Regions from separate parts of the Mesorhizobium sp. J428 genome, predicted to be linked through region 3. Evidence: predicted binding sites of a transcription regulator. Region 3 holds the regulator's gene; each other region holds the start of a gene.
What was found. The regulator LexA, encoded in region 3, represses DNA repair genes until DNA is damaged. The targets are predictions, from matches to a motif close to TGTTCNNNNTGTGTTCNG.
Positions count from the first base shown of each region.

Region 1 (7,177 bases), 2.9 Mb from region 3:
GCCTTCTCCAGCGTCAGGCCGATGTCGTCGAGCCCGTTGAGCAGGCAATGACGCTTGAAGGCATCGAGGTCGAACGTGATCGTGCCGCCGTCCGGCCCGCGGATTTCCCTGGCTTCGAGGTCGACGGTGAGCGTCGCATTGGAGCCGCGCGAAGCATCGTCGAGCAGCTTCTCCAGATCCTCGGGGCTTACCGTGATCGGCAGGATGCCGTTCTTGAAGCAGTTGTTGTAGAAGATGTCGGCAAAGCTGGTGGAGATCACGCAGCGGATGCCGAAGTCGAGCAGCGCCCACGGCGCATGTTCGCGCGAGGAGCCACAGCCGAAATTGTCTCCCGCCACCAGAATCTGCGCCTTGCGGTAGGCTGGCTTGTTAAGCACGAAATCCGGATTCTCCGAACCGTCCTCGTTGTAGCGCATCTCTGCGAAAAGGCCTGTGCCGAGCCCGGTGCGCTTGATCGTCTTCAGGTAATCCTTGGGGATGATCATGTCCGTGTCGATGTTGACGATCGGCAGCGGCGCGGCAACCCCGGTCAATGTGGTGAATTTATCCATCGCTCATCTCCCTTCGGGCCAAGGTGCGCGGCAACGCATTACACAGACTCTTTCCCGAGGCAAAGTGGAAAGACGCCGCAGCACTTGACGCGGCAGGCGATTCCGCCACATCGACTCGATGCAGCAACATCCCCTCTTCATCGGGACGGCAGGCTGGAGCATCGCGTCGCGCTATGCGGCGGAATTTCCGGCGCAGGGCTCCCATCTCGAGCGTTATGGCAAACGTCTCGGCTGCGTCGAGATCAACACCTCTTTCTACCGGCCGCATCAGCCCAAGACTTATCTGCGCTGGGCGGCGTCCGTTCCTGACGAGTTCCGCTTTTCGGTCAAGCTGCCAAAGGCGATCACGCATGAAGCCGGACTCGTCGGCGCTGAGGCGGCGCTCGACAAGTTCCTGCAGGACATAGCCGGCCTTGGCGGCAAACTCTGCGTGCTTCTCGTTCAGCTGCCCCCGCATCTGAAGTTCGAGACGCAGACCGCCGAAGACTTCTTTCGCCTGCTGCGCGGGAAGACCGCATCGCACATCGCGCTGGAACCGCGCCATCCAAGCTGGTTCTGCCACGAGGCGGAAACCATGATGAAGACGCATCACGTCGCCCGCGTCGCGGCCGACCCGTCCCGCGCGGCGAATGGGGACGAGCCGGGCGGCTGGGATCAGCTGAGGTATTTCCGCCTGCACGGCACGCCCGATGTCTACTTTTCCGACTATAGCGCCGAGAGCCTCCTCGCGATCGGTCGGCGCGTAGCTGCATCGTCGGCCGATGGCGCCGAAGTCTGGTGTATCTTCGATAACACGGCGAAAAGCCATGCGCTGGGCAATGCCCTGTCGCTGATGCGGTCTCTCGGCGAGCCGGGACAGGAACCGCATGGCAGTTAGTCCGTTGCAGGCCAATGCAGACCGAATCCGACGCCAAGCACTTCGCCGAACCCGTCCTCGTTCGACTGTCTTCGGGCGTGGTCTCGATAGGCTCGGTCCAGGAGGCCAGCGATCTGCTGGCAAGCGTGGAGTGGCCAGGCCCGCGCGACGAGTTGCATGCGAATGCGCTGGAGACCTGCCTGAAGGTGCTCGACGGACATCGCTCGATTGAAGATGCCCGCGCGCGGCTGGTCGACGCGGCGCTTGCGGCGGGACTCTATTCGGACGCGGTCAGATGACGTTCAGTTCCCGATAGGGCCGGCCTTCCGCGATCCGCTCGTAGCCGAAGACCGAACAGTCGATCGTGCGGTAACCGCCATGGACGACGAGTTCCGCCACGGCGCGGCCGACGGCAGGGGCCTGCTGCAGCCCGTGGCCGGAGAAACCGTTGGCGAAGATGAAATTCGAAACCTCCGGGTGGCGTCCGATCACCGCGTTCTGGTCGAGCACGTTGTAGTCGTAGTGGCCAGCCCAAGCCCGCGTCGGCTTGATCGCCTCGAAGGCCGGGATACGGGTGGCCAGCGCCGGCCAGATCGTCTCCTCGAACAGCGGCCATTCGGGTTCGAAGTCGGCCGGGTCGGCCGCACGGTCGTCCTCGTGCGGTTCGGCGCCGCCGGTGATATAGACGGAGCCCTCCGGCCGGACATAGACCCCACTCGGATCGACGATGAGCGGCATGTCCGCATAGCGCTCGCGTGCCTCGAAGACGAAGACGGAGCGCTTGCGCGGCTCGACCGGCAGCGCGATGCCGGCGAGCGCCGCCACCTTGCCGCCGCCTGGGCCGGCTGCATTGACGACCATGCCGGCGGATATCTGCGACCCGTCGTCCAGCGTCACTTTTGTGACCTTGCCGCCCTCGCGGGCGATGCCGATCACGTCCGCCTTGATAAAGGCGACGTCGCGCGTCTTCAGCGCGCGGCGGAAGAGCTGGAGATAGGCGTGTGCGTCGAACCAGCCCTCCCCTGTGCGGCCGAACGCTCCGGCGACGATCCCTTCGGTCGATAGCCAGGGGAAGCGCGACTGGAGCGCGGCCGGATCTTCCAGCACGATGTCGGCGCCTTCCGCCGCCTGCACCGCGTGGTTCTGCGCCAGGATCGGCGCACCATCCGGGCTGGCGAGAATGAGATAGCCGTTTTCGCGGAATCCGATGTCGGCATCCGCACCGAACTCCTCCTTCAGCCGCCGGAAGAGGCCGAGGGTGAAGACGGACAGGCGGATGTTCTCGGGGATGGAGAACTGCTGCCGGATCGACGCGCAGGACAGCGTCGTCGAGGCCGTCGCGAACTGCGGGTCGCGCTCGATCAGCGCGATCGAGCCGGTGAAGCCTTCCTCGCGCAGCCCCCAGGCGACAGAGGAGCCGACGATGGCTCCGCCGATGATGACGATATCGAACTGCATATGCGCGATCTCTGTTGCAGCACAACGCAAATCAGGTTCCATCCGCGCGTTCAAGCGCTTTGCCGTCGCAGCCGCTTGCGTCAATTCCTGCTCCGATGCATGAAGACGCCATCATGACGACACGCCCCTTCAGGCCCCGCCGCTCAGTGCTCTACGTTCCCGCCTCGAACGCCAAGGCGCTGTCGAAACTGCCCGGTCTTGCCTGCGATGCCGCCATTATCGATCTGGAAGATGCGGTCGCGCCTGACGCCAAGCTATCCGCCCGCGAGGCGTTGAAAACATTCTTCGCCGAACGCTCGAAGACTCCCCAGTCCGGCGGCCCCGGAGAGATCGTCATCCGTATCAACGGGTTGTCGACGGAATGGGGCCCGGACGATCTGATTGCCGCGCGCGAATGCCGCCCGGATGCGATCCTGTTGCCGAAGGTCGAGACGCCGCGCGACATCCTGGAAGCCAACGACACGCTGGACGATGAGGACGCCCATCCGGGCATGTGGCTCTGGGCGATGATCGAGACGCCGAAGGCGCTGCTCAACATCGGCGCGATTGCCGAACTCGGTCGCGATCCGGGCGCCCGGCTCGCCTGTTTCGTCGCCGGCACCAATGACCTTGTGAAGGAGACCGGCGTGCGCGTGACGCCGGATCGCCGCCATCTCGTGCCCTGGTTGATGCAGATGGTGCTGGCGGCCCGCGCGGGCGGCATCGACGTGCTCGACGGGGTGGCGAACAACTTCCGCGACCTCGACACCTTCCGTCGCGAATGCGAGGATGGCGCCGGCATGGGTTTCGACGGCAAGACACTGATCCATCCAGACCAGATCGGCCCCGCGAACGAGGTGTTCTCGCCCTCCACGGACGAAATCGCCCAGGCCCGCGCGATCGTCGCGGCTTTCGCGGCGCCTGAGAACGCCGGCAAAGGCGTGCTCACCGTCGACGGTCGCATGACCGAGCGCCTGCATCTGGCACAGGCGGAGAAGCTTCTCGCCAGGGCCGGCAATCTCTGAGGAGACATTCGTGAAACTCTATCGCTTTCTCTCCGGCCCCGACGATTCGAGCTTCTGCCACAAGGTGACGGCGGCGCTGAACAAGGGCTGGTTGCTCCACGGTTCGCCGACCTATGCCTTCGATGCGGAAACGAAGACGATGCGCTGCGGCCAGGCCGTCTTCAAGGAAGTCGACGGCGTGGACTACGACCCGGGAATCAAGCTGGGCGAGTGGTAAAAGCGGGTCGGGCGGTCAGGCCTTGCCGAGCATCTCGGCGATGTTTTCCGGAAAGATCGTCTCAACGCTCTGCGTCAGTTCGTCGATCGTCCACCATCTCGCTTCAGATATGAAGGCGCGCTCGACGGGATCCGGATTGCGCGAGATGTCGATCTCCGCGAAGGCTCGGACGAGGAAGTAGCGCTCCTCGGCCGCCACCATCTCGCCAGTCGACAGACGGAACTGCGTGTGGCGCACAGCCACCGCCTCGACCACCTCGGCCTCAATGCCGGTTTCCTCCCGCAATTCGCGCCGGGCCGCATCGACAAAGCTCTCGCCCTCGTCCAGTCCGCCACCGGGCGTGGCCCAATAGGTGGTGCCTGCGAGCGGACCGGTGTCGAACCGAAAGCGGAACAGAAGCACTCTGTCGTCCGGGTCGAGCACCAGCAGACGCGCAGAAGGGCGCTGGCGCATCAGGGCCTGTATTCCTGGTCGAGACCTTCCTCGATGCGCGCCATATCGTCGTCGGACAGGCCGAAATGGTGGCCGATCTCATGGATCAGCACATGGGTGACGATGTCGCCAAGCGTCTCCTCGTTCTCGGCCCAATAGTCGAGGATGGCGCGGCGATAGAGCGTGACGCGGTTCGGGCCCTCGCCGGTCGCCGGGTTCCAGCGCTCGGCGATGCCGCGTCCCTCGAACAGGCCGAGCAGGTCGAACGGCGTCTCCAGCGAGAGATCGTCCATGATCTCCTCTTCGGGAAACTCCGCAACCTGGATGACGATTTCCCCGGTCAGCGTCCGGAACTCATCGGGCAGATGCGCATAGGCTTCGAGCGCGAGCATCTCCATATCCTCCAGGGAGGGGGAGAGCTGGTCGCGCCACAGACGTGAATTGTCGATGCGGGCCATGAATGCTCCTTTGGCGGGCCATATAGGGGTTTTCGGGCGCGGATAGAAGCGTTTCCGTCCGAAAGACGGCAGGAATAAATTCTTTGCGAGTCTGCTTGACTCTTCCGGCAGGCTTCGGAATCTATAGGAACAGAATAGGAACATTTGATCGGGAACAGTGCCATGGCCAAGGGCGCCGCGGCGCATGAGGCCGTTTGCGCCCTGCGCCGGGAAATCGCAAGGATCGAGGGCCGTCTGGCGGAAACGCTGGAGACCCCGTCCGACGATAACGCTGCGGTGCTCGCGCGCCGCAATGGGACCGCTTTGCTGCCGCGCATGCCGACCGGCACGCCCCGTTTCGATGCGGCTCTCGGCGGCGGCATTCCCGCCGCCGGCCTGGTGGAGATACACGGGCGCCTCACGCGCGATGCCGGCGCGGTGTCGGGGCTCGCGCTGGCATTTGCCGCACGCGCGGCCGGGCGCCGGCCCCTCGTCTGGATCGCGACCTCCGAAATGATGCATGAGGCGGGCGAGCCCTATCTGCCGGGCATCTCCGCCTTTTGCGGCATCGGTGCCGGGCAGCTTCTGGTGGCTGAGGCGGCGAAGGCCGCCGACGCGCTGTGGATTGCCGAGGAAGCCGCGAACCTCGAAGCCATCGGCGCCGTGCTCCTGGAGATGCGCGGCAACCCGTCCGCGCTCGACCTGACGGCGACACGGCGGCTGCACCGGCGCGCCCTGGCGGCAGGCCGCCCGCTCTTCCTCCTCCGCCATGGCGCCCAGGCGCAGCCTACCGCCGCACCGCTCCGCCTGGTCGCCTCGCCCGCGCCGGCCGCGCCGCGCCTGACCCTGGCAGGCCCCCTGCGCGGCTCGATCGGCCCGCCCGCCTTCCAGATCTTCATCGACAAGAACCGCCTGTCGCCGCAAGCCACCTTCCTGCTGCAATGGAATGCCGGCCGGCGCATCTTCGAGGAGCCGGACCATGAGCTTGCCGCAAAGGATACTTGCCATCTGGCTGCCCCTCCTGTCGCCGGACAGGGTCTTCCGTCAGAGGTTCGGGAGAGCGTGGCGTTTCGACGGAGCAAAAAGGGGGCCGCTCCTCTTCAGCACGCGGCAGAACAATACCCAGCGCGTCGGCGCGCTTGACGAGGAGGCGGCCCGTCTCGGCCTGCGCCAGGGCATGGGAATCGCCGATGCGCGCGCAATGCATCCCTCGATCGAGATCGTCGAGGAAGACCCGGAAGCCGACCGCCAGTTGCTCGAAAGCCTAGCCGACTGGTGCGATCGCTATACGCCGCTGGTCTCGATCGACGGCGACGACGGTCTCTTCCTCGACATCACCGGCTGCGCACATCTGTTCGGCGGCGAACGGGCATTGATGAATGATCTGCTCGCACGCTTCCGCCACCAGGGCTTCGAGGCGCAGGCAGGACTTGCCTCGACGCCTGGCGCCGCCTGGGCGGCCGCGCGCTTCCGCAGCCCCGTCGTGATCGCGCCGGGAACGGAGGCGGAGCTTCTCGCGCCCCTGCCGCTCACGGCGCTGCGGCTCGATGCAGGGACGATCGCCGGTCTGAAGAGCGTCGGCCTGCGGACCGTTGCGATGGTGATGGAGGCCCCCCGCGCGCCCATCGTCCGCCGGTTCGGACCGCAGGTCGTCCTGCGGCTCGATCAGGCGCTCGGTTCCGTCGACGAGGCGATTTCGCCGCGATTGCCGGTGCCGCCCCTGTCGGTCGAGCGTCGGCTTGCCGAACCGGTAGACCGCATGGAGGACATAGAGAGGCTCGTCCTGCTCCTGTCCCAGGCGTTGAAGCCGCATCTGGAAGAGCGCGGCGAAGGCGCCGAACGGCTGGAACTGATCCTGTTCCGCGTCGACGGCGCGGTAAGCCGCATAGCCACCGGTTCCGCCGTCCCGCTGCGGGAATCATGGCGCATCGCCAAGCTGTTCCATGAACGGCTTTCGGCTTTGGAAAACCGTCTCGACGCGGGGCGGCTTCGATCTTGCGCGCCTCGCAGTGGTATCCACCGCACCCCTCGAAGACCGGCAACAGAACCTGTCCGGGGACACGGCAGCGCACGAGGAAGATGCTGCCTTCTTCGCCGACCGGGTGCGCGCTCGTCTCGGCAGCGCGGCACTGGCCGAACCCGATCTGCGGCAGAGCCACATTCCCGAACGGGCAACGAGCGTCGCCGACGCGCCGCTGGCAAAGGCGATTCCCGCCGGCATG
Region 1 covers NZ_JAJOMX010000001.1:2,110,497-2,117,673, forward strand. Annotated here, with positions in the region: gene leuD (3-isopropylmalate dehydratase small subunit) at 1-551, opposite strand, end outside; gene LRS09_RS10640 (DUF72 domain-containing protein) at 670-1,428, shown strand; gene LRS09_RS10645 (DUF982 domain-containing protein) at 1,443-1,706, shown strand; gene LRS09_RS10650 (FAD-binding oxidoreductase) at 1,699-2,865, opposite strand; gene LRS09_RS10655 (CoA ester lyase) at 2,979-3,869, shown strand; gene LRS09_RS10660 (DUF1737 domain-containing protein) at 3,880-4,086, shown strand; gene LRS09_RS10665 (NUDIX hydrolase) at 4,102-4,539, opposite strand; gene LRS09_RS10670 (metallopeptidase family protein) at 4,539-4,976, opposite strand; gene LRS09_RS30000 (hypothetical protein) at 5,139-6,098, shown strand; partial or broken gene LRS09_RS30005 (DNA polymerase Y family protein) at 6,121-6,360, shown strand; gene LRS09_RS30010 (hypothetical protein) at 6,899-7,177, shown strand, end outside.
Region 1: a site for LexA is predicted at 5,102-5,119, ahead of LRS09_RS10670 (metallopeptidase family protein). Genes of this name have one in related genera too.

Region 2 (7,177 bases), 210 kb from region 3:
CTCCGTCCCGGTGGCCCGCTGGTACAACGAGCGTCCCGCGATGGAGACGGGGGCGCGGCGCTATCACAGCCCGCGACACGACCGGGTCCGGCACGTGCCGAGGTGCCCGCATCGGCTGTGCGGCTATCCGCTGCCGATTTACAAGGCGCACCGACCGATCCCGCCGCTCCAGGACTACCGCCCCACTGCGCACGCCGACTGGTGCGCGGCGCGCTACCGGTCGCATGCGACGCGTGGACGGATACGTATCAACCGTATCACGGGCCGAGGCGGTATTGCCGGTCGCCGTGGCGGTGAGCAGTCCCGGTCTTACGATGCCCCTGAGTAATTATCCGGACGAGCCGTCCGAGCCGCGCTTCGCCTGAGGTTCAGGCTCTTTGTTACCCAAGTCCGTCGTCGCGTTGCCGCTGGCGCCGGCTCCAATGGCAGCACTGGCGAGGCCTGTAGACGCGGCCGTTTCCCCGGCGCTCGTGGCTATCGACCCTGCGGCCATCTCTGCTGCGTCGGCCGGAGTATCGCCGGCCGGCTTTGTCTTTCCCTCATTCGTTTCGTTGCGTCGATCGTTTGCAGTCGCATTCGGGTTGCCTTCTGGCATCACACCGCCTCCGAACTCATGCATGGACAGTCGAGAGTATGGACCGTCGCGACCCGGTGTCTAGTGGGCTGCGATTCATCCGACGGCATAACTCATGACGCCGCATTCCTTTGCGGCTCACCCGGCCAAGTGGCTCGAAATTCGGGGACAAGCCATCCTCTCCCGCAAGGGGCGAGGAGGGCTACTCCGCCGCCTCGCGTTTCCGCCCGCCCGGCCTTCTCTCCAGCAGTTCCTTCAAGAACTGCCCCGTATAGCTGCGTTTTTCGGCAACAATGTCCTCCGGCCGGCCCTGCGCCACCAGCTCTCCGCCGCCGTCGCCGCCTTCGGGGCCGAGGTCCAGCACCCAGTCGGCGGTCTTGATGACTTCCAGATTGTGCTCGATAACGACGACCGTGTTGCCCTGGTCGACCAGCTCGTGCAGGACTTCGAGCAGCTTGGCCACGTCGTGGAAGTGCAGGCCGGTGGTGGGCTCGTCGAGGATATAGAGGGTCTTGCCCGTGGCGCGGCGGGAGAGTTCCTTGGCGAGCTTGATCCGCTGCGCCTCGCCGCCCGACAGCGTGTTGGCCTGCTGGCCGACATGGATGTAGCCCAGCCCGACCTTGGCGAGCGTTTCCAGCTTGTCGCGCACGGCGGGCACCGCGGCGAAGAACTCGGCGCCTTCCTCGACCGTCATGTCGAGCACGTCGGCAATCGACTTGCCCTTGAAGGTGACCTCCAGCGTCTCGCGGTTGTAGCGCTTGCCGTGACAGACGTCGCAGGTGACGTAGACGTCGGGCAGGAAGTGCATCTCGATCTTGATGACGCCGTCGCCCTGGCAGGCCTCGCAGCGGCCACCCTTGACGTTGAAGGAGAAGCGGCCGGGGAGGTAGCCGCGCGCCTTGGCTTCCGGCAGGCCGGCGAACCAGTCGCGGATCGGCGTGAAAGCGCCGGTATAGGTGGCCGGGTTCGAGCGCGGGGTGCGGCCGATCGGCGACTGGTCGATGTCGATGACCTTGTCGAGGAACTCGAAACCCTCGATGCGGTCGTGCTCGGCCGGGTGCTCGCGCGCGCCCATGATGCGGCGCGAGGCGGCCTTGAACAGCGTCTCGATCAGAAGAGTCGACTTGCCGCCGCCGGACACGCCGGTGACGCAGGTGAAGGTGCCGAGGGGGATTTCGGCCGTGACGTTCTTCAAATTGTTGCCGCGCGCGCCGACGATCTTCAGCCGCCTGTTCTTCTTCAGCGGCCGGCGCTCGGACGGCACCGAGACTTCAAGTTCGCCCGACAGGTATTTGCCGGTGAGCGAGCGCGGATTGGCCATGACCTCGGCCGGCGTGCCTTGCGCGATGATGCGCCCGCCATGGATGCCGGCGGCGGGGCCGATGTCGACGACGAAATCGGCCGCGAGGATCGCGTCCTCGTCATGCTCGACCACGACGACGGTGTTGCCGATATCGCGCAGGTGCTTCAGCGTGTCGAGCAGGCGGGCATTGTCGCGCTGGTGCAGGCCGATCGACGGCTCGTCGAGCACGTAGAGCACGCCGGTGAGGCCGGAGCCGATCTGCGAGGCGAGCCGGATGCGCTGACTTTCGCCGCCCGACAGCGTGCCGGAATTGCGCGCCAGCGTCAGGTAGTCGAGGCCGACGTCGTTGAGGAATTTCAGCCGCTCGCGGATCTCCTTCAGGATGCGGTAGGCGATCTCGTTCTGCTTGTCGTTGAGCTGCGCGGGCAGCGCATCGAACCAGGCGCCGGCTTTGCGGATCGACTGGTCGGTGACCTGGCCGATGTGCAGGCCGGCGATCTTGACGGCCAGCGCCTCCGGCTTGAGGCGGAAGCCGTTGCAGGCGGGGCAGGGGGTGGAGGCCATGAAACGCTCGATGTCCTCGCGGCTCCAGGCGGAATCCGTCTCCTTGTAGCGGCGCTCGAGATTGGGGATGACGCCCTCGAAGGTCTTGGTCGTCTTGTAGGAGCGCAGCCCGTCGTCGTAGCTGAAGGCGACCTGGCGCTCGCCGGTGCCGTTGAGGATCGCGTCGCGCGCCTCTTCGGCGAGGTCAGACCAGCGGTCGGTGACCTTGAAGCCGTAGGCCTTGCCGAGCCCTTCCAGCGTCTGGAGATAGTAGGGCGAGGTCGAGCGCGCCCAGGGGGCGACGGCGCCGTTCTTCAGTGTCAGGCTCTCGTCCGGGATGATCAGGTTGCGGTCGATCGCCTGCTGCGAGCCGAGACCGTCGCAGGTGGGGCAGGCGCCGAACGGGTTGTTGAACGAGAACAGCCGCGGCTCGATCTCGGGAATGGTGAAGCCGGAGACCGGGCAGGCGAACTTTTCCGAGAACAGCATGCGCTCATGCGTCTCGTTGGCCGACTTGTTGGCGGAATCCTCCTTGGTCTCCGAGGCCGGCAGCGGCCGGTCGGCGAATTCGGCGACCGCGATGCCGTCGGCGAGCTTGAGCGAGGTTTCGAGCGAATCCGCCAGGCGCGTCGCGATGTCGGGCCGCACGACGAGGCGGTCGACCACCACGTCGATGTCGTGCTTGTATTTCTTGTCGAGGACAGGCGCCTCGGCGATCTCGTAGAACTGACCGTCGATCTTGACGCGCTGGAACCCCTTCTTCTGCAGCTCGGCGATCTCCTTGCGGTATTCACCCTTCCGGCCGCGCACGATCGGCGCCAGGATGAACAGGCGCGTGCCCTCCGGCAGCTCCAGCACCCGGTCGACCATCTGCGAGACGGTCTGGCTCTCGATCGGCAGGCCGGTCGCCGGCGAATAGGGGATGCCGACGCGCGCGAAGAGCAGGCGCATGTAGTCGTAGATCTCGGTGACGGTGCCGACCGTCGAGCGCGGGTTGCGGCTCGTCGTCTTTTGCTCGATCGAGATGGCGGGCGACAGGCCGTCGATCTGGTCGACGTCGGGCTTCTGCATCATCTCGAGGAACTGCCGCGCATAGGCCGACAGGCTCTCGACATAGCGGCGCTGGCCCTCGGCATAGATCGTGTCGAAGGCGAGCGAGGACTTTCCGCTGCCCGACAGGCCGGTCATCACCGTCAGCAGATCCCGCGGGATGTCGAGGTCGACATTCTTCAGATTGTGCTCGCGCGCGCCGCGGATCGAAATGTATTTCTGATCGGCCATGACCGGTCCGCAGCCTCATGCTGATAAAGGGGATGGCGGAGACCGCCTGCCCGAATGTAGGTATTTTCGCCGCAAGGTCGAGGGCTGCGCGCCCGCGACCCCCAAGCATTAGACGGCGGCGGAAGACGCGGCAAGCGAAAAGAACGGAGAGTGAACGGAGGCTCCTGACAAGACGATGTCAGGAGGTGAGGGCGGTTCGCACGAAGCGGCCTGTAACATTCGATCACTTTTTGCCCCGGAGGCCCGGAAAGGTTTGACCTCGCGGCCGTTGGGGCGCAGATTTCAGATGTCGGGAATGACGAGCGCAGGGCGCTCTCCGTGGCCGACGGGCCGTCTGCGAGGCGCCGCAGACACCGGATCAGATCGTTCCCCGACGAGGCGAAACGGACAGAGGAGGGAGCCATGACTCCACCGGACAGTCCCTTGCGGCTCCGCAGCTAGACGGAGCCACGGCAGACGCAGGCGCGGGTTAAAATCCGCCGAACCACGTGTTGCCGCCCCCCTGACAATCAGAGACCGCAGTCGGATCGATGGCCGACGCCATCTTGGCATCCGAAACAGGGCCGGTCCCTTGAAGCCGGCCGATGGGCAGAGCAAATTGTCCACAACAAAAGGCCCCGTCCGCATTGAGTTGCGGCGGGGCTTTGCGTTGCCGAGGGGCTGCGGCGGTCGGGTTCGGCTGCCGAGGATGATCGTCGGCCGACAGGACGCCAATTGCACGCAGCAAGGGACAGGCTAGTGCACGCAGCAAGGGACAGGCTAGGGCGCAGGCGCCGAAGTCGCGTCCTTGGTTCACGGCGGAAGAAGAGCTATCCTTGCTTGTCGAGGCGCTGCAGGATCGCGCGATACCGTTCGAAGATGGCGGGGTCTTCGTGGAAGATTTCCTCTTTCACGATGTCGTCGACCGTAAGATCGGGAAGCCGGGGATAGGACGACTTGATTTTCGCAAGCGTGGCTTTGGCCAATCTCGTTTCGCCCAATTCCGCATTGCAGATGGTGCGATAGACGATCGACCAGGACGTGTCCGTCGGCATCCTGGCGAAACTGGCGAGCGCCTCTCGGTAGCGCCCGGCATTCGTCAGGATGATGCCGAGGAAATCTTCGAACCATCCCACTGCGAACGGGTCGCGCCGTTGTGCCTGTTCGAGCTCGACGAGTGCCGCGTCATATTTGCCGACATAGTTGAGCAGGAGGGCGCGGATGCTGAGCATGAAGGGGTCGTTCGGGTTCAGGGCGACGGCGCGGTCCAGGCTTGTCTCAGCCTCCCTGAACCGCTGCAGGAACATCAGGGCAAAGCCGCTGGCGAGATGCGCGTAGGCCTCCTCGGGATCGAGTTGCAGCGCGGCCTTCGCGATCCCCAGTCCGGTGTCCAGATGACTTGAGTCATACGTCCACCAGAATTTGATCGACTCGACAAAACCCAGCATGGCCCGGGCCTGGGCAAAATCCGGGTCGAGCTCGACAGCTTTCTGCAGGAACGGTTCGGCCTGGATCACCGTGTCATACTGGCCGGCCAGCTGCAGGGCGCGAAGGTAGCTTTCGTAGGCCGACATGTTGCCGGTCGGGCGAGCCCTGGTGCGCGATGCGATCGCGGTGCGCGCCTGACGAGCCAGCCGCGCCGCGATCATCTGGGTGATTTCGTCCTGGATGGCGAAGATGTCGTCGAGCTGGCGATCGTAGTGCTCGCCCCAGACATGGGCCATCGTGGCCACCTCGGTCAGCTGAACGGTGATCCGAACACGGTTGCCGACCTTTCGCACGCTGCCATCGACGACATACTGGACGCCAAGCGTCTTCATCACCTCGGCCAGATCGTTCGACCTGCCGCGGAACCGGAACGAGGAGTTCCGGGCGATGACGAGAAACTCGCGGAACTTGCCAAGCTCGGCGATGATGTCCTCGGCCATACCGTCGCTGAAAAACGCCTGTTCCGGGTCGCCGCTCAGATTGTCGAAGGGAAGGACGGCGATGGATGGTCTGGACAGCGCCGTTCCTTCTGGCGCCGCCGCGAACGGCCTGGGACCGGCATACTTGTAGCCGCGGCCATGGACGGTCACGATCATTTCGGCGGGCAGCAGCTTTCGCAAAGCCGAAACGTGCACCTGCAGCGTGTTGTCCTCCACCGCAAGGCCGGGCCAGACGGCGTCGAGGAGCTCGTTCTTGCCCACCACCTCGTCCGGCCTGTCCAGCAGCACGGCAAGGATGTCGAAGGATCGAGCCGAAAGCTCCGCCGGGCCCTCCGGCCTGAGCAGCAGCCGTTCGGCTCGTTTCAGACGATAGTCCCCGAACTGCAGATCCATTGGCGGCGAACCGATCCTCGCCGGCAGGATAATCCAGAGCGCGCGTGAAGGCGAACTTTCGAGCCGTGACCTTCAGGATTGTTCAGGGCGGCTCAGGACTCTTCAGGTCCGCGCCAAGGATCAGAGTTGGGAACGGTGCCATCCTCATCATCACAAGAGGACGCCATGACCGAAAGCTCCGCCAGCGCTCCGACGACCATCCCGCGTCCCGACGCGTGGCGGCCACGCTTCCTGGGACGTGAGATCGGAACCTCGCTCGCCGCCATGGTCGGCCTGCTCGCCGATGCGTTCAGGCTGGCCTATGTAGACCCCTATGCCGGCCGTCCTCGCCGACCGCAGATCGTCGCGGACGACGATCTCAACGGCCGAGATCCCTCCTGGTGACCATGGCGGCGAGCCAGATGCTCAGAGCCGGGCACCGCCCGTTGCGTCGATCGCCTGTCCCGTGGTCCAGCGCGCATCGTTGGAGGCGAGGAAGGCGATCACGTCGGCGAGGTCCTCGGCCGTCCCGAGCCGCGAGAAGACCGACATGGCCTCCGCGCCGGCTCGCGCCTCGGGATTGGCCAGCCACTCGGCGTTCATATCCGTCTCGGTCACACCCGGCATGACCGCATTGATGGCGATTCCGCGCCGGCCCAGCTCGGGCGCCAGCGCCAGCGTCAGCGTCTCGAGCGCGCCTTTCGACGCCGAATAGGCGGGGTGGCTCGGCGCGGCGACGCGCGTGAAGCCTGTCGAGACATTGATGATGCGTCCGCCGTCGCGGATATGTTTGGCCAGCGCCTGGATCAGGAAGAACGGCGCCTTCAGGTTGATCGCCATGACCTCGTCGTAGAGGGCTTCGCTCGTCTCGGCCAATGAGACCGCGGGCGCGACACCGGCATTGTTGACGAGAATGTCCAGGCCGGGCTCTCCGGTGTGGTTGAGGGCCGCATCCCTGAACTGCTCCCAGATGCGGATCGCCGCCTCCCTGCCTTTGGCCAGATCGGCCTTGATGGCGACGGCCTTTGCGCCGAGCGCCTCGATCTGCTCGACGGCCTGCCGGGCGGCATCGGCGTTGCTGCCGTAATGCACGCCGATGAAGGACGCGCCTTCCCTGGCAAGGGCCAGCGCCGTCGCGCGGCCGATTCCGCGCGAGCCTCCGGTCACCAAGGCCACTTTGTTCGACAGTTTTCCGGG
Region 2 covers NZ_JAJOMX010000001.1:4,788,462-4,795,638, forward strand. Annotated here, with positions in the region: gene LRS09_RS24080 (hypothetical protein) at 1-328, shown strand, start outside; gene uvrA (excinuclease ABC subunit UvrA) at 777-3,701, opposite strand; gene LRS09_RS24090 (winged helix-turn-helix domain-containing tetratricopeptide repeat protein) at 4,511-6,001, opposite strand; gene LRS09_RS24095 (hypothetical protein) at 6,167-6,385, shown strand; gene LRS09_RS24100 (SDR family oxidoreductase) at 6,407-7,177, opposite strand, start outside.
Region 2: a site for LexA is predicted at 3,841-3,858, ahead of uvrA (excinuclease ABC subunit UvrA). Genes of this name have one in related genera too.

Region 3 (7,177 bases):
CTCGAATCCCGGCGGCGTGACACGGCAGCTGGTCGGCGTTTTCGCGCCGGAATGGGTGGGACCCGTCGCGGAAGCCCTGAAGGAACTCGGGTCCGAGAAGATCTGGGTCGTCCATGGCGACGGTTATGACGAGATCACCACGACCGGCGAGACGCGGGTCGCGGAACTCTCCGATGGCGTGCTTTCCGAGTTCACGATCACGCCGGCGCAATATGGCCTGGCCTGGCACACGCAGGCTGAGCTCAAGGGCGGCGACGCCGCCTTCAACGCCAGGGCACTGCGGGATATGCTGGCCGGCGCGCCCGGCGCCTATCGCGACACCGTGCTGATGAACGCCGGCGCGGGGCTTGTCGTTGCCGGTGTGGCGGCCGACATGAAGGAAGGCATCGCGCTGGCCGTCCGGTCCATTGATGACGGCAAGGCGCTGGCGCGGCTGGAGAAACTGGTGCAGGTGTCCAACGCATGACCGATATCCTGCGCAAGATCGAGGCCTACAAGCGCGACGAGATCGCCGCCGCCAAGGCGCGCACGCCGCTCGCCGAACTCAAGGCACGGATCGCAGGCGGCGAGCAGCCGCGCGGTTTCCTCAAGGCCCTGCGGGCGAAGCGCGCCAAAGGCGAGTTTGCTCTGATCGCGGAGATCAAGAAGGCGAGCCCCTCGAAAGGCCTGATACGGGCGGATTTCGACCCACCGTCGCTTGCCGCCGCGTATGAGGCCGGCGGTGCCGCCTGCCTCTCCGTCCTCACCGATGCCCCGTCCTTCCAAGGCGCGCCGGAATTCCTGACCGAGGCGCGCTGCGCCTGCGCCCTGCCCGCGCTGCGCAAGGACTTCATGTTCGACGCCTACCAGGTGCTCGAGGCGCGCGCCTGGGGTGCGGACGCGATCCTGCTCATCATGGCGAGCCTCTCCGACGACGACGCGAAGTCGCTCGAGGCCTGCGCGTTCGATCTCGGCATGGACGTTCTCGTCGAGGTGCACGACGAAGCGGAGATGGAGCGCGCGCTGAAGCTCGCCTCATCGATGATCGGCGTGAACAACCGCAATCTGCGCACCTTCGAAGTCTCGCTCGACGTGTCGGAGCGGCTGGCCCGCATGGTGCCGGCCGACAGGCTGCTCGTCGGCGAAAGCGGCATCTTCACCCATGCCGACTGCATGCGGCTCGCACGCCACGGCATCGGCACCTTCCTGGTGGGCGAGAGCCTGATGCGCCAGGCCGACGTCGCGGCGGCTACGCGCCTGCTGCTCAACGGCGCCGCCGCAGCGGCGGCCGAGTGACGATGACCGCCCCCTCGCCGGGCCTCACCCATATCGCCGCCGACGGGCAGGCCGATATGGTGGATGTCGGCGCGAAGGCCGAGACGCAGCGCGTCGCGATCGCCGAGGGCTCGGTGGTGATGAAGCGCGAAACGCTCGACATGATCGTCGCCGGCAATGCGAAGAAGGGTGATGTGATCGGCGTCGCCCGCATCGCCGGCATTATGGCGGCCAAGAAGACGCACGAACTGATCCCGCTCTGCCACCCGCTGCTCCTCGACAAGGTGGGCTTGGAGATCGAGCCCGATGCAGCCCTTCCGGGCCTGCGCGTCACGGCGACTGCGCGCGTCACCGGCAAGACCGGCGTCGAGATGGAGGCATTGACCGCGGCTTCCGTCGCCTGCCTCACCATCTACGACATGGCCAAGGCCGTGGACCGCGAGATGGAGTTGACGGGCATCCGCCTGGTCGAGAAGACCGGCGGCAAGTCGGGCGACTACCGCCGGACGAACGGCTGATCCAATGGCGCTGATGCCGGTGAAGGACGCCCTGGCCCGCCTCCTCGACGGGGCTGCCCCGCTCGCATCCGAAACCGTCGCGATCGGCCAGGCCGCGTGGCGCGTGCTCGCCACAGACATCGCGGCGCTGCGCACCCAGCCGCCCTTCGACGCCTCCGCGATGGACGGCTATGCGGTCCGCGCCGCCGACGTCGCATCGGTGCCCGCGACGCTGCGTGTCATCGGCGAGGCGCCGGCCGGCAAGGGGTTCACGGGCACGGTTGGCCCCGGCGAAGCGGTCCGCATTTTTACCGGCGCACCGGTTCCTGCCGGGGCCGACGCCGTGCTGATCCAGGAGAACACGCGCCTCTCGCCCAATGGTGTGGAAGCATTGGAGCCCGTCGCGGCCTTCCGCAACATCCGCCGGCAAGCTCTCGACTTCCGCGAAGGTGAGCCTCTGCTCGAGGCGGGCCGGCTCCTCGATCCCGCCGCCGTCTCGCTGGCGGCTGCCGCCAACCACGCGGCGCTGCCGGTCATCCGCAAGCCGCTGGTCGCTATCCTCGCCACGGGCGACGAACTGCTGCCGCCGGGCAGCGAGACCGGGCCGGACCAGATCATCTCCTCGAATGCCTATGGCGTGGCTGCCGTGGTCGAAAAGATGGGTGCCGTCCCCCTCGATCTCGGCATCGTACGTGACGACCGCTCTGGGATCGCCGCGGCGATAGATGGCGCACGCGCAGCGGGCGCGGACATCATCGTCACGCTCGGCGGCGCCTCGGTCGGCGACCACGACCTGGTGCGCGAGGTGCTGAGTTCTGCCGGTATGACGCTCGACTTCTGGAAGATCGCGATGCGGCCCGGCAAGCCGCTGATGTTCGGCCGATTGGGCGACGTGCGGGTGCTCGGGCTCCCCGGCAATCCGGTGGCCTCTCTCGTCTGCTCGCACCTTTTCGTCGCGCCGCTCGTCGCGCAACTGGGAGGACGGCCCCATATGTTGGACATTCGGGACGCGGTTCTGGGTGTCGACATGACCGAAAACGACCAGCGTGAGGACTATGTCCGCGCCCGTGTCGAGAGTCGCGACGGCCAACTCGTTGCAGCGCCCTTCCCTGTGCAGGATTCTTCGATGCTGCGGATTCTGGCCGACGCCAACGCCCTCATCGTCCGTCCGCCCTTCGCTCCCGCAGCCCCTGCGGGCTCTCCCTGCCGCGTGGTTCTGCTGCGATGAGAAGCCGGCTCGGCAAATAGCCTGAACGAACGGTAAACAAATTCACTAAAATTTAAGCGGTTGCAGAACACATATCGAACAGATAGTGTTTGTTCTGGTTTTGTTTGTCTGGCGATTCTTGGAGGGCGAAATGCTGACGCGCAAGCAACACGAGTTGCTGATGTTCATCCACGAGCGGATGAAGGAGTCCGGCATTCCCCCTTCCTTCGACGAGATGAAGGAGGCGCTGGACCTTGCCTCGAAGTCCGGCATCCACCGCCTGATCACGGCGCTGGAGGAGCGCGGCTTCATCCGCCGCCTGCCCAACCGGGCGCGCGCGCTGGAAGTCGTCCGCCTACCGGAATCGATGTCTCCCGCCCTCGCCGGCCCGCGCAAATTCTCCCCGAGCGTCATCCAGGGCAGCCTCGGCCAGAAGCCGGCCGAGCCGCCGCGCGCGCCCGTTGCCAGCAACGATGCGGGCAGCGCGATCTCGATCCCCGTCATGGGCCGCATCGCGGCCGGCGTGCCGATCGACGCCATCCAGCACCAGACCCACGCGATCATGGTGCCGCCGGAAATGCTGTCGGGCGGCGAGCACTATGCCCTTGAAGTGAAAGGAGATTCGATGATCGAGGCCGGCATCTTCGACGGCGATACGGTCATCATCCGCAACACGAACGCGGCCACCCCCGGCGACATCGTCGTGGCCCTGGTCGACGAGGAAGAAGCCACACTCAAGCGCTTCCGCCGCAAGGGCGCCTCGATCGCTCTCGAAGCCGCCAACCCGGCCTACGAGACGCGGATCTTCGGCCCGGACCGGATCAAGGTGCAGGGTCGTCTCGTCGGCCTCATCCGGAAATACTGAGCGTCGCGAAGAGCCGACGAGTGGTTCAGGAAGCCGGCTTCGTGCCGGCTTTTTTGTTTGCGGGCTCGTAAGGAGCCATGCCTCTGGCGGCGCGCGAGAAGCGGCGGTGGTCGTGCCAGGGACGCGTGCCGGACAGGGCGTAGGTGACGGAAGCGTTTCCCACACCGTCGAAGCGGATCTCTGCGCTGCCGTCCAGCGCAAGCCGTCGCGCGGTGATGATTTGCACTTTGCTGTGCGGGCAGGGATTGGCAGCCGTCGGATCGGCGATGACGATTACGCTCGCCGTGTCGCAGGCCTGCTCGGCGTCGGGCATCGTCAACGCATGAGCGACCACGGCTCCCGACTCATGTTCGACCCGGCACAGGTCGCCCGCGCAGAAGAATCGCGCCGGAGAAATATCCATGACGGTGCCAGTGGTTCCGGCTTCCGTCTCCTTTGCCGGCTTCATGATACCGGTTGCCATCGTCGCCCGCGACCAGTCTTCGACCGTAAACGCATTCGGACGGTCGCGGTTGACTGCCAGCATGCCGTCCCGCGTCCTGATCCCGACCAGTCGCGCATCCTCGGAGACGTAGGCCTGCGGCAATTCGCGAAGCGTCAGGCTTGCAAAGCCCACGACGGCGAGCGGGACCGCGAGCAGTCTCACCGCGGTCGTCGTGGCAAGCGTGAGCGGCACCAGCGCAAGCGCGAGCAGGACAACGGAAGCGGAGGGAACCGCGCCGATCGCATCGACCGGCGTGCGCTCGGCGAGCCAGCGGACGATGGCAAGTGCCAGCGACAGCCCCTGCCCCATGATTATGAAGACTGGCCCATCGAGGCCGAAAGGCATCAGCACCATTCCGGCCACCGCCGCCGGCATCACGACGACCGAAAACACGGGCATGGCCGCGAGGTTTGCGACAAGGCCGAGCGGCGAGACACGCTGGAAATGCCAGGCGCCGAAGATGCCGGTCGCGACGCCGGCGATCAGCGACGTGGCCGCCAACCCCGCGGCGTAGAAGACGACCGTTCGCGCAATCCGCAGGAGCGCGCCACGCTGTGCAGGATTCGGTTGTGCTCGGCGCGCTCTGCGTTCCGCCCACCAGCCATAGGCGGAAACGAGCGCGGCCGTTGCCGCGAACGACATCTGGAAGCTTGGCCCGACGACCTCGTGCGGCGAGAGCACGATGATGATCAGGGCGGCGATCGCCAGGTTGCGCATCGTCAGCGCCGCGCGATCGAAAAGCAGCGCGACCAGCATCACCGCGATCATTAGGAAGCTGCGCTCGGCGGCGACCTGCGAACCTGAGATAAGAAGATAGGCGGCAAGTGCTGCCAGCGCGCCGACAGCCGCGTATTTCCGCACCGGATGGCGCGAGGCAAATCCGGGAAAGGCGGCAAAGCCGAGCCGCAGCGACCCGATCACCACGCCCGCCACCAGCGCCATGTGCAGGCCGGAGATCGACAGCACATGCGCGAGCCCGGTGATGCGCAGCGTCTCGTTGACATCCTCCGGGATTCCCGCACGCACGCCGGCGACGAGCGCGGCCGCGATCTCGCCCTCGGGCCCACCGATATGGCCGCGGATGCGCCCGGCAAGCGCGAGGCGCCGCGCTTCGATCCAGGCTTCCACGCGCGCGCGCAACGAACTCTCGTCCGCCGCCGGCAAAACCTCAGGCCGCTTGAGAAAGAAGCCGCTCGCGCCAATCCGGTCGAAATAGCTTTCGAAAGCGAAATCGTAGGAGCCGGGACGCAACGGCCCGAGCGGCGGCGCGAGCCGCGCCAATCCCGTCACCGCAGCACCCGGCTCAAGGCCCGGCGGCGCGGATCGGGCCGTCAGGCGCACGCGGTCGGGCTGATAGCGCAACTTCGGCCGCTCTGTCGCCATCACCGCGAGCGTCAACCTTATGCGCCCCTTCTCGCGGGTTTCGATCGTCTCGACACGCCCCGTCAGCCGTGTGGTGATTTCGCCGCCGATCACCTTCGTGCTGGAGCGCCAGGTTTCCACCTTGCCGAAGAAGGCACCACCAACGAGGAGCAGAAGTGCCAGCGCGAGATATCTCGCCACCGCGACATTACGGGCCAGCCAGGCAACGGCTCCGAAGAGACCAGCCAGCGAGAGGATCGGCGTCCAGCCTGGCTCGAAGTCGAGTGCGAAATAGACGGCCGCTCCGGCGCAGAGCAGCACGGGCACGAGGAGGAATGCGCCGCCCCGATCTATCTCGAGCTGAACGGCCGATGCCGCCTGTTCGGACGCGTGGACGGGACCCGCTTCCACGCGCCCTGCCGCGATCATGCGCCGCGGCATCGGCGGGCTCAGGGCAGGTAACGGCTGATTGGACAGTCCGGTTTGATCTCGCGCGGCCGGCAGCGCCTGCAGCGTCGCAAAAGCCGGCGAGAACAGGCCGCGCTCGTCCTGTCTCTGATCGCTCCCCTCGCCGTCCATGCGACAGCCACCCGACGACCTTGCGCCTCAGACACTTCATGCTACATGAACCGCAACGAAACGCTACCCGCGCGGCCTGCGCCGCCATCCGGAACAGTCCATGTCCAGTCCAGTCGTCACGCGCTTTGCGCCCTCGCCCACGGGCTACCTCCACATTGGCGGCGCCCGCACCGCGCTCTTCAACTGGCTCTATGCCCAACACACCGGCGGCAGGATGCTGCTGCGCATCGAGGACACCGACCGCGAACGCTCCACCGAGGCGGCGACCGCCGCGATCCTCGACGGGCTGAGCTGGCTTGGCCTCAACTGGGACGGCGAGCCGATCTCGCAGTTCGACCGCGCCCCACGCCACCGCGAGGTCGCCGAGCAGCTCGTCGCTACGGGCAAGGCCTATTATGCCTACGAGACGCCGGCCGAGCTGGACGCCATGCGCGAGAAGGCGAAGGCCGAGGGTCGTCCGCCCCGCTACGACGGCGCCTGGCGCGACCGCGACCCGTCCGAGGCACCCGCGGGCGTGAAGGGCGCGATCCGCATCAAGGCGCCGCACGAGGGAGAGACTGTCGTGCACGACCGCGTCCAGGGTGAGGTCCGCTTCCCCAACAAGGATCTCGACGACTTCATCATCCTGCGTTCGGATGGCAATCCGACCTATATGCACGCCGTCGTCGTCGACGATCACGACATGGGCGTCACCCACATCATCCGCGGTGACGACCACCTGACCAATGCCGCCCGCCAGACCGTCATCTACCAGGCGATGGGCTGGGACGTGCCGTCGATGTCGCACATCCCACTGATCCACGGCGCCGACGGCGCGAAGCTTTCCAAGCGCCATGGCGCGCTGGGCGTCGAGGCCTACCGCGCGATGGGCTACCTGCCCAAGGCCCTGCTCAACTATCTCGCGCGCCTCGGCTGGAGCCATGGTGACG
Region 3 covers NZ_JAJOMX010000001.1:5,002,291-5,009,467, forward strand. Annotated here, with positions in the region: gene trpD (anthranilate phosphoribosyltransferase) at 1-466, shown strand, start outside; gene trpC (indole-3-glycerol phosphate synthase TrpC) at 463-1,275, shown strand; gene moaC (cyclic pyranopterin monophosphate synthase MoaC) at 1,278-1,772, shown strand; gene glp (gephyrin-like molybdotransferase Glp) at 1,777-2,979, shown strand; gene lexA (transcriptional repressor LexA) at 3,110-3,823, shown strand; gene LRS09_RS25220 (ComEC/Rec2 family competence protein) at 3,849-6,248, opposite strand; gene gltX (glutamate--tRNA ligase) at 6,349-7,177, shown strand, end outside.

Region 4 (7,177 bases), 210 kb from region 3:
GTGTACAGCCAGGCTGAAGCAAGTGGCGGACATCGCGCTGTCTGCATGGCCGGGAGAGCGGATGGATGGGAGGGGGAGTGACGGCCGAGCGCGGGAACGGCTGGCGGCCAAGGCGTCGCGATAAGGTCTGTCGACTGGCCCCGAAGGGCCGGCGAGAAGACGGTTCGTCCGCCTACCCCCGCGACGCCCCCGCATCCGCCGTCGCGGGCACCCCGCCTTCCACCGAGTCCAGCCAGCCGCGCGCATAGGCGATGTCGCCTTCGCCGCATTCGTGGCCGGAGCTCAGCGTGTCCTGCACCACCACGGCGCCGTTGCGCTTCAACAGGTCGCCCAGCATCGCGCCGTAGGAGCCGTAGATCTCGTCGGTGGCGCCGGACAGGATCAGCACGCGCGCGGCAGTGAGGTCGGCCTTGGGGGCGGCTTCCAGCACGGACATGGCGCGCATCAGCACCGCCTGCCGGATCGTGCCGGGATGCAGCAGCACGGTCGCGGCCACCAGGTTGGCGCCGTTCGAATAGCCCAGGAACAGCGTGCGGTCCGGATCGGTGACGCCGTCGCGGCGCAGGCCGTCGAGGAAGCCGGAAAACGTCTCGGCCTCCAGCCGCACGCTCGACTGGTCGAAGGTGATCGGGCTCAGCTTGCGGTACCAGCGGCGCTCGCCGTTCTGGAGGATGCGGCCGCGGGGCGCCACGATCCGCGCCTTCTGATCGAGCATCCGCGCCAGCGGCAGGATCGCCGCCTCGTCCGCGCCTGAGCCGTGCAGCGCCACGATCGTCCGCTCGGGTGGGTCTTTCGGTTCGTAAAGCCTGTAGACATAGCTGCGGTCATACCGCAGCGGCGCATCCATCCAGTCGCCTCGCATCGCGCGCTCCGCCCAAATCAATCGGGCCCCTCATTGTTATCTCCTTAAACGATAGTTGATCGAACCGACACCCGTTTTCGCCGTTTAGGGATGCCTACAAACCCGACCGGGGTCGTGGGAATGGAAGAGCCGAGCGGCGCACAGTGTGTCGACTCGGGCGAAAACTGGCCGGGAATCAAAGACATGCGCGCCGAGCGAGACACTCGAATCGACGTCATCAGGGCAATCGTGCTGCTGATGATCTTCATCAATCACGTTCCCGGGAACGTCTACGAAACCTTCACGCTCAAGAATCTCGGCTTCTCCGACGCGGCCGAGGTGTTCGTGCTGATCTCGGGGCTCGCGATCGGCCTGGTCTACGGGCAGAAGATGAAGGGCGAGCAGGCGGTGAGGTCCGCGCTCGCCATCTGGCGCCGGGCCTGGGTGCTCTTCTACACCCACATCATGACGACGGTGGCGACGCTGACCATCTTCTGCGCCGCCGCGGTGTTCGCGCTGCGGCCCGACCTGCTGGAGATGATCAACATCGGCCCGCTGATGGAGGATCCGGCGCGCGTGTTGGTGGGCATCGGCACGCTCGGCCACCAGCTCGGCTACAACAACATCCTGCCGGTCTACATGGTGCTGCTTGTCGCCACGCCGGCGATCGTGTGGCTGCTCAAACGCAGCATGGCCGGGACGCTGGCCGCCTCGGGCGCGCTGTGGCTCGCGGCCGGCCTCTTCCAGATTGCGCCGGCGAACTATCCGCTGCCGGGGGTCTGGTTCCTCAACCCGCTGTCTTGGCAGTTTCTGTATGTCATCGGCATCGCCGGCATGATGCATGTCAGGGCCGGCGGAGCGCTGCCGCAGCATCCACTCTGGACCCGGCTGGCGATCGCTTATCTGGTTGGAGCGTTCGCGCTGATCCACAGCCCGTTCTGGGGCCAGGTGACGTGGTTCGGCCTGCCCGAGGTGCTGGGCGGGTTCAACAAGACCTTCCTGTCGCTCTTCCGCCTGCTCGACGTGCTGGCGTTGACCTACCTCGTCGCGCGCTGGCCGGCGGTTTCAGGGCTGGCGCGGACGGCGCCCGACCATCCGCTGGCGATCCTCGGCAAGCATTCGCTGCCGGTCTTCGTCACCGGCACGTTGTGCGCGATGGTGGCGCAGGTGCTGCGCCACCTGGACCAGCCCAGCCTCGGCTTCGACACGCTGCTGATCGCCACCGGCATCGCTACGCAGCTGGCGATAGCCTATTTCCTCGAATGGAAGGCGGAGATGACGCGGACGGCCGCCGCGAAGGCGCCGAAGGCAAAGGCTGCGGGAGAGGCGAAGGCGCTGCCGGTCTCGGCGTAAGCGGAAGGCGGGGCGCCGGCCTTACCGCCCGTCGCCGTGGCTGCCGGAGCCGACCTGCACCCAGACATAGCCCGAGACGGTGAGCTCCCACTTCCCGAACTTCTTCGTCCCGGACGCATCGGCCGGCGGCTCATCGGGCTCGGGTTCGGGCGCCACGATCGAATAGGTGCTGTCGACGCCGGGCAGGGCGGCGTCCTTCTTCTTCGCCTCGTCGGCGACGGCCGGCAGGCTCGCGGCCGCGAGGACGGCGAGTGCGGTGAAGAGGCGGAAGCGCGTGCGAAGCATGAGGCCAGCATAGCCTTTCGTGCCGCCGAAGGCCACCCGCCCGACATGCGGGACCGCATGGGGTCGGCCTGCCGGCGTGGCGCGGACGCCGCACTTGCAAGCGGGGCCGGAATATTCTAGAACATAACAGGAACAGACAAAGATGTGGACAGCGGGAGGCTTTTCCCGCGCCCCGGCGCATCGGCTGTCCTGTTCGGTTATGATGCGGCTCGATTTGGTTTCGGATAAGCGCGGAGCGGTGTGATGGCGGGTAGCGTGAACAAGGTGATCCTGGTGGGCAATCTGGGCGCGGACCCGGAAATTCGCCGGCTGAACTCGGGCGATGCCGTCGTCAACCTCCGCGTCGCGACGTCGGAAAGCTGGCGCGACAAGAATTCCGGCGAGCGCAAGGAAAAGACCGAGTGGCACCAGGTCGTGATCTTCAACGACCAGCTTGCCAAGGTGGCCGAGCAGTATCTGAAGAAGGGCATGAAGGTCTATATCGAGGGCCAGCTCCAGACCCGCAAATGGGAAAAGGACGGCGTCGAGCGCTACACGACCGAAATCGTGCTGCAGAAGTTCCGCGGCGAGCTGCAGATGCTTGACGCGCGCGGCGAGGGCGGTGGTGGCGGGCAGGTGTCGTATGACCGCGGCGGACGCTCGGGCGGCTCCGATTTCGGCCAGTCGGGACCGTCGGACTACGGTTCGCGCGGCGGCGGCGGTGGCGGTGGACGCCCGGCATCGCGCGACCTCGACGACGACATCCCGTTCTGATCGACCTTCCGGGTCAAGATGTGGCCAGCCTGATTTTGCTCTTGCCGTGGCTGGACGGGGCCGGCAATAGTCGGCCTCGCGGAGGGGACGGCTTTTGAGCAAAGGATCGATCGCATGCATTCTTCCGCCCGTTTCCCCGGATTCCTTCCCGCCATGGCGGCAGGCCTGAGCGGACTCATGATGCTGGCGGCACCGCTCGGCGCCGTCGCCGCGGAGCTTCTTGACCCCAAGCCGCGCATTGCGGTCGTCTCAGCGTTCGAGCCGGAATGGCAGGTGCTGAAGTCGGAACTGGCGGAGGCCAGCGAGTATCGGGTCAATGGGCGCAGCTTCATTACCGGAAAGCTCGCCGGCAAGGACGTGGTGCTGTTCCTGAGCGGCATCAGCATGGTCAACGCCGCGATGAACACGCAGATCGCGCTCGACCGCTTCTCGCTCTCGGCAGTCACATTCTCCGGCATCGCCGGCGGCGTCGACCCCACGCTGCATATCGGCGACGTCGTCATTGCCGACCAGTGGAGCCAGTACCTGGAGGCGGTGTTCGCCCGCGAGACGCCAGAAGGTTTTGCCATTCCGCCATGGATGGAGGAGCAGGGCATTGCCGGCTACGGCATGATCGTGCCGCGTTCGGTCAACGTCACTCGCGAGAATGCATCGGGCGAGGAAGAGCGTTTCTGGTTCCCGAGTGACCCCGGCTTGCTCGACGCGGCACGTGAAGTGGCGGCGAAACTCGACCTGGCGGACTGCGTCGAGGAGAACAAGTGCCTCACCGCGAAGCCGAAGATCGTCGTCGGCGGCAACGGAGTGTCCGGCCAAGCCTTCGTCGACAACGCAAAATTCCGTGAATATGTGCTTGCGACCTTCGGGGCGAAGGTGCTGGACATGGAAAGCGCGGCCGTCGCGCATGTCGCCTATTCGAACGGCGTGCCGTTCCTCGCCGTGCGCAGTCTGTCCGACCTGGCCGGCGGAAGCGAGGGCGCCAACGAGATGGCGACGTTTATGGGGCTGGCCTCGAAGAATTCCGCGGCCGTGGTCAAGGCGATCCTGCAGGAAATGCCATGAAAGCGCAGCTGAAATGAATCGACGACCGGACCTTGCCGGGCGAGACGGGCTCCGGCGTCCCCGATTTCGGCCAGATTGGCCCGTCGGACTGCCGCTCGCACGCAGCGGTCCCGGCGGGCGGGGCTCCTCGCGTGACCACGACGCTGACATCCCCTTCGAGCGGGTAGGTTGAGGACAGATGTGCCGCTGGTGCGAAGGTCCGGTCCTCGGGCTCGACGGTTTCGGCATCGAGCGGCGCGAGGATGCACGCCTTGCCGGGTTGCGCTGGACCGGCAGCCATGCGGACGCGGTCGCGGGTGGATTGGCCGAGGCGCTGACGCGTCTGCGCGGGCGCATCCTCGAAGAGGCGGCGTTCACGCCCGGGCCGGTGGTGGTCGTGACGCTGGCAGGGCAAGGCGATGAGGTGAGGTGCTTCGCCGGCGCGAAGCTGACGCAGGATGCGTCGACGCCCGCGGGGCTGGAGGAGTTCGCGGTCGAGGGGGCGGATTACGCGGTCGCAAGCCATCACCGCTCCGACGGCGAGGTACTCGATCGCTATGCGGCGATGCTTGACTGGTTCCGCGCCGAGCGACTTATCCGCGACCGTTCGGAAATCCAGCACCGCGAGGAATATCCGTTGCATGCGGACTTTTGGCGGCCCGAGACGATGAGGCTGATGGTGCCGGTGAAGCTGGACCACTGACCGCTTGATCGGACTTACGCCGCCATCAGTGCCTTGATGCCGTCGGCCACGAACTGCACCGCGAGCGCGGCCAGGATCACGCCGAGGAGGCGGGTCAGGATCGAGCGGCCGGTCTGGCCGAGGAAGCCGTCGATGCGCTCGGCGAGGAAGAAGACGAGCCAGGTCAGCACGATGCCGGCGAGCAGGATCAGGAGCAGCGCGACCTGCCCGTAGAGCGTCGGGAACGAGCCTGAGAGCAGCACCGTGGCCGAGATCGCGCCAGGGCCCGCGATCAGCGGGATCGCGAGCGGAAAGGCGGCGATATTGTGGATGTGGTCGCGCGTGATTGCGACGTCGGCGCTCTTCTCCTTGCGGTCGTTGCGGCGCTCGAAGATCATCTCGAAGGCGATGAAGAACAGGAGCAGGCCGCCCGCGACGCGGAAGGCCGGCAGCGTTATGCCGAACATGTTCAGGATGGCGGCGCCCGCCACCGCGAAGACGGCGAGCACGATGAAGCCGATCACCGAGGCGCGCAGCGCTACCTGGCTGCGCTCCGACCTGTTCATACCGCGCGTCAGCGCCAGGAACAGTGGCGCCAGCCCCGGCGGGTCGATCGTCACCAGCACCGTCACGAAGGCGTTGAACAGGCTCTCGATGGTCGGCATGGCGTCCCCTCCGCGCCGCCATGCTACTCCACGGACACCGGAGCGCAACCTGCTTCCGGCCGCCGGCCGACCCTGAGCGGCGAGCGGCGGTGGAGGAGCAGAAGCAGGACGAGCAAGCAGGACAGAACCTCCATGCCGACCACGAGCGCGGCCTCGCTGACAGTCCAGCGCGGATCCGACAGGGCGGGGTAGAGATAGAGCGCGAATTCATCGTCGTTGCCCTGGGGCGAGAAGACGAGGAAGGCGAAGAGATTGTTCACGACATGATACCCCATCGCCGCGCCGAGATTGCCGGTGGCGACGACGAGAACGGTCGCCGCAACCGCGAACAGGGAGACGGAGCCGAAGATCGCCAGCAGCATGTGGGTCTGCACCTCCGGGTCCCAATGCGCGATCGTAAAGACGAGCAACGGGATCGCCGCCCAGACGAGCGGGCTCGTGAACCGGTTGGCGAGCAGTTGCATGAGATAGCCGCGGAAGACCGCTTCCTCGGCCGATGCCTGCAATGCGATCAGTCCCGCGACCGGCAGCAGGTAAACCAGCCAGTCGGCAAGCGGCAACGAAGAGCGGGCAACCGGCAGATCCGGCGAATCTGGACTGACAAGTATCGAGAGGCCGAAGGCGAGGCAGCCGGCGAGAACCGCCTTCAGGCCGTCCCGGACGTCGATTCGCCGGTCGGTTCCGAGGACGCTCGACAGTCGCCGCCGGTGCACGATGCGCAGCACGGCCCAGACCACCCCCCACAGAACTCCCAGGGTAACGAACAGCGTGGCTGTTCCAGCGCGCCCGGTAAAGACAGTCTGAAGACGATCAGAGATCGATCCGTACGACTGCACGTACCAGGCGCCGATAATCGCAGACGCGGCGAATAGGACGAAGACCGTGGTGACGATCCACAGGGCCACTGTCAGCGCCACGCCGATCACGATGGACGGCACACCCCATCGGCCCTCCCTCGCGAGGGCGACATACCGCCGGAAGGGCGATGCGGTTTCGATCGGCGGCATTCCCGGCTCCGGTGCGGTTCACGCTGCCCAGAAAGCCGAATCGCTGCCGCAAATTCAAGGCGCGGCGCGGCATAGCGGCCGATTGCGGCTGCGAAATGCAGGCCCGGAATTAGCAGCCGCTTCGTCATTCATGCCTATCCATTTGAAAAGACAGCATGAATAACCCACAGCGACACGGCTGCGGTATTTGGAAAACCACCCTTCGTTCTTATATAATGCAGGTAAGATTCTGCCAGAAAGCGTGATCCGAATTGAGTGACCTGACCAAGCCGCCGCGGGGCGACGAGCCGGACGGCATCGAGCCCGTCTCCATCATCGAGGAGATGCAGCGCAGCTATCTCGACTATGCGATGAGCGTGATCGTCAGCCGCGCGCTGCCGGACGTGCGCGACGGCATGAAACCGGTGCATCGCCGCATCATCTACGCCTCGCATGAGAGCGGCTACCACTGGAACCGCAAGCACGTGAAGTCGGCCCGTCCGGTGTCGGACGTGATGGGTAAGTATCACCCGCACGGCGACGCCTCGATCTACGATGCGCTGGTGCGCATGGC
Region 4 covers NZ_JAJOMX010000001.1:4,796,276-4,803,452, forward strand. Annotated here, with positions in the region: gene LRS09_RS24105 (TetR/AcrR family transcriptional regulator) at 1-124, shown strand, start outside; gene LRS09_RS24110 (alpha/beta hydrolase) at 173-862, opposite strand; gene LRS09_RS24115 (OpgC family protein) at 1,046-2,194, shown strand; gene LRS09_RS24120 (hypothetical protein) at 2,216-2,479, opposite strand; gene ssb (single-stranded DNA-binding protein) at 2,723-3,232, shown strand; gene LRS09_RS24130 (5'-methylthioadenosine/S-adenosylhomocysteine nucleosidase) at 3,347-4,291, shown strand; gene LRS09_RS24135 (GyrI-like domain-containing protein) at 4,470-4,973, shown strand; gene LRS09_RS24140 (MarC family protein) at 4,988-5,617, opposite strand; gene LRS09_RS24145 (CPBP family intramembrane glutamic endopeptidase) at 5,641-6,624, opposite strand; gene gyrA (DNA gyrase subunit A) at 6,876-7,177, shown strand, end outside.
Region 4: a site for LexA is predicted at 2,597-2,614, ahead of ssb (single-stranded DNA-binding protein). Genes of this name have one in related genera too.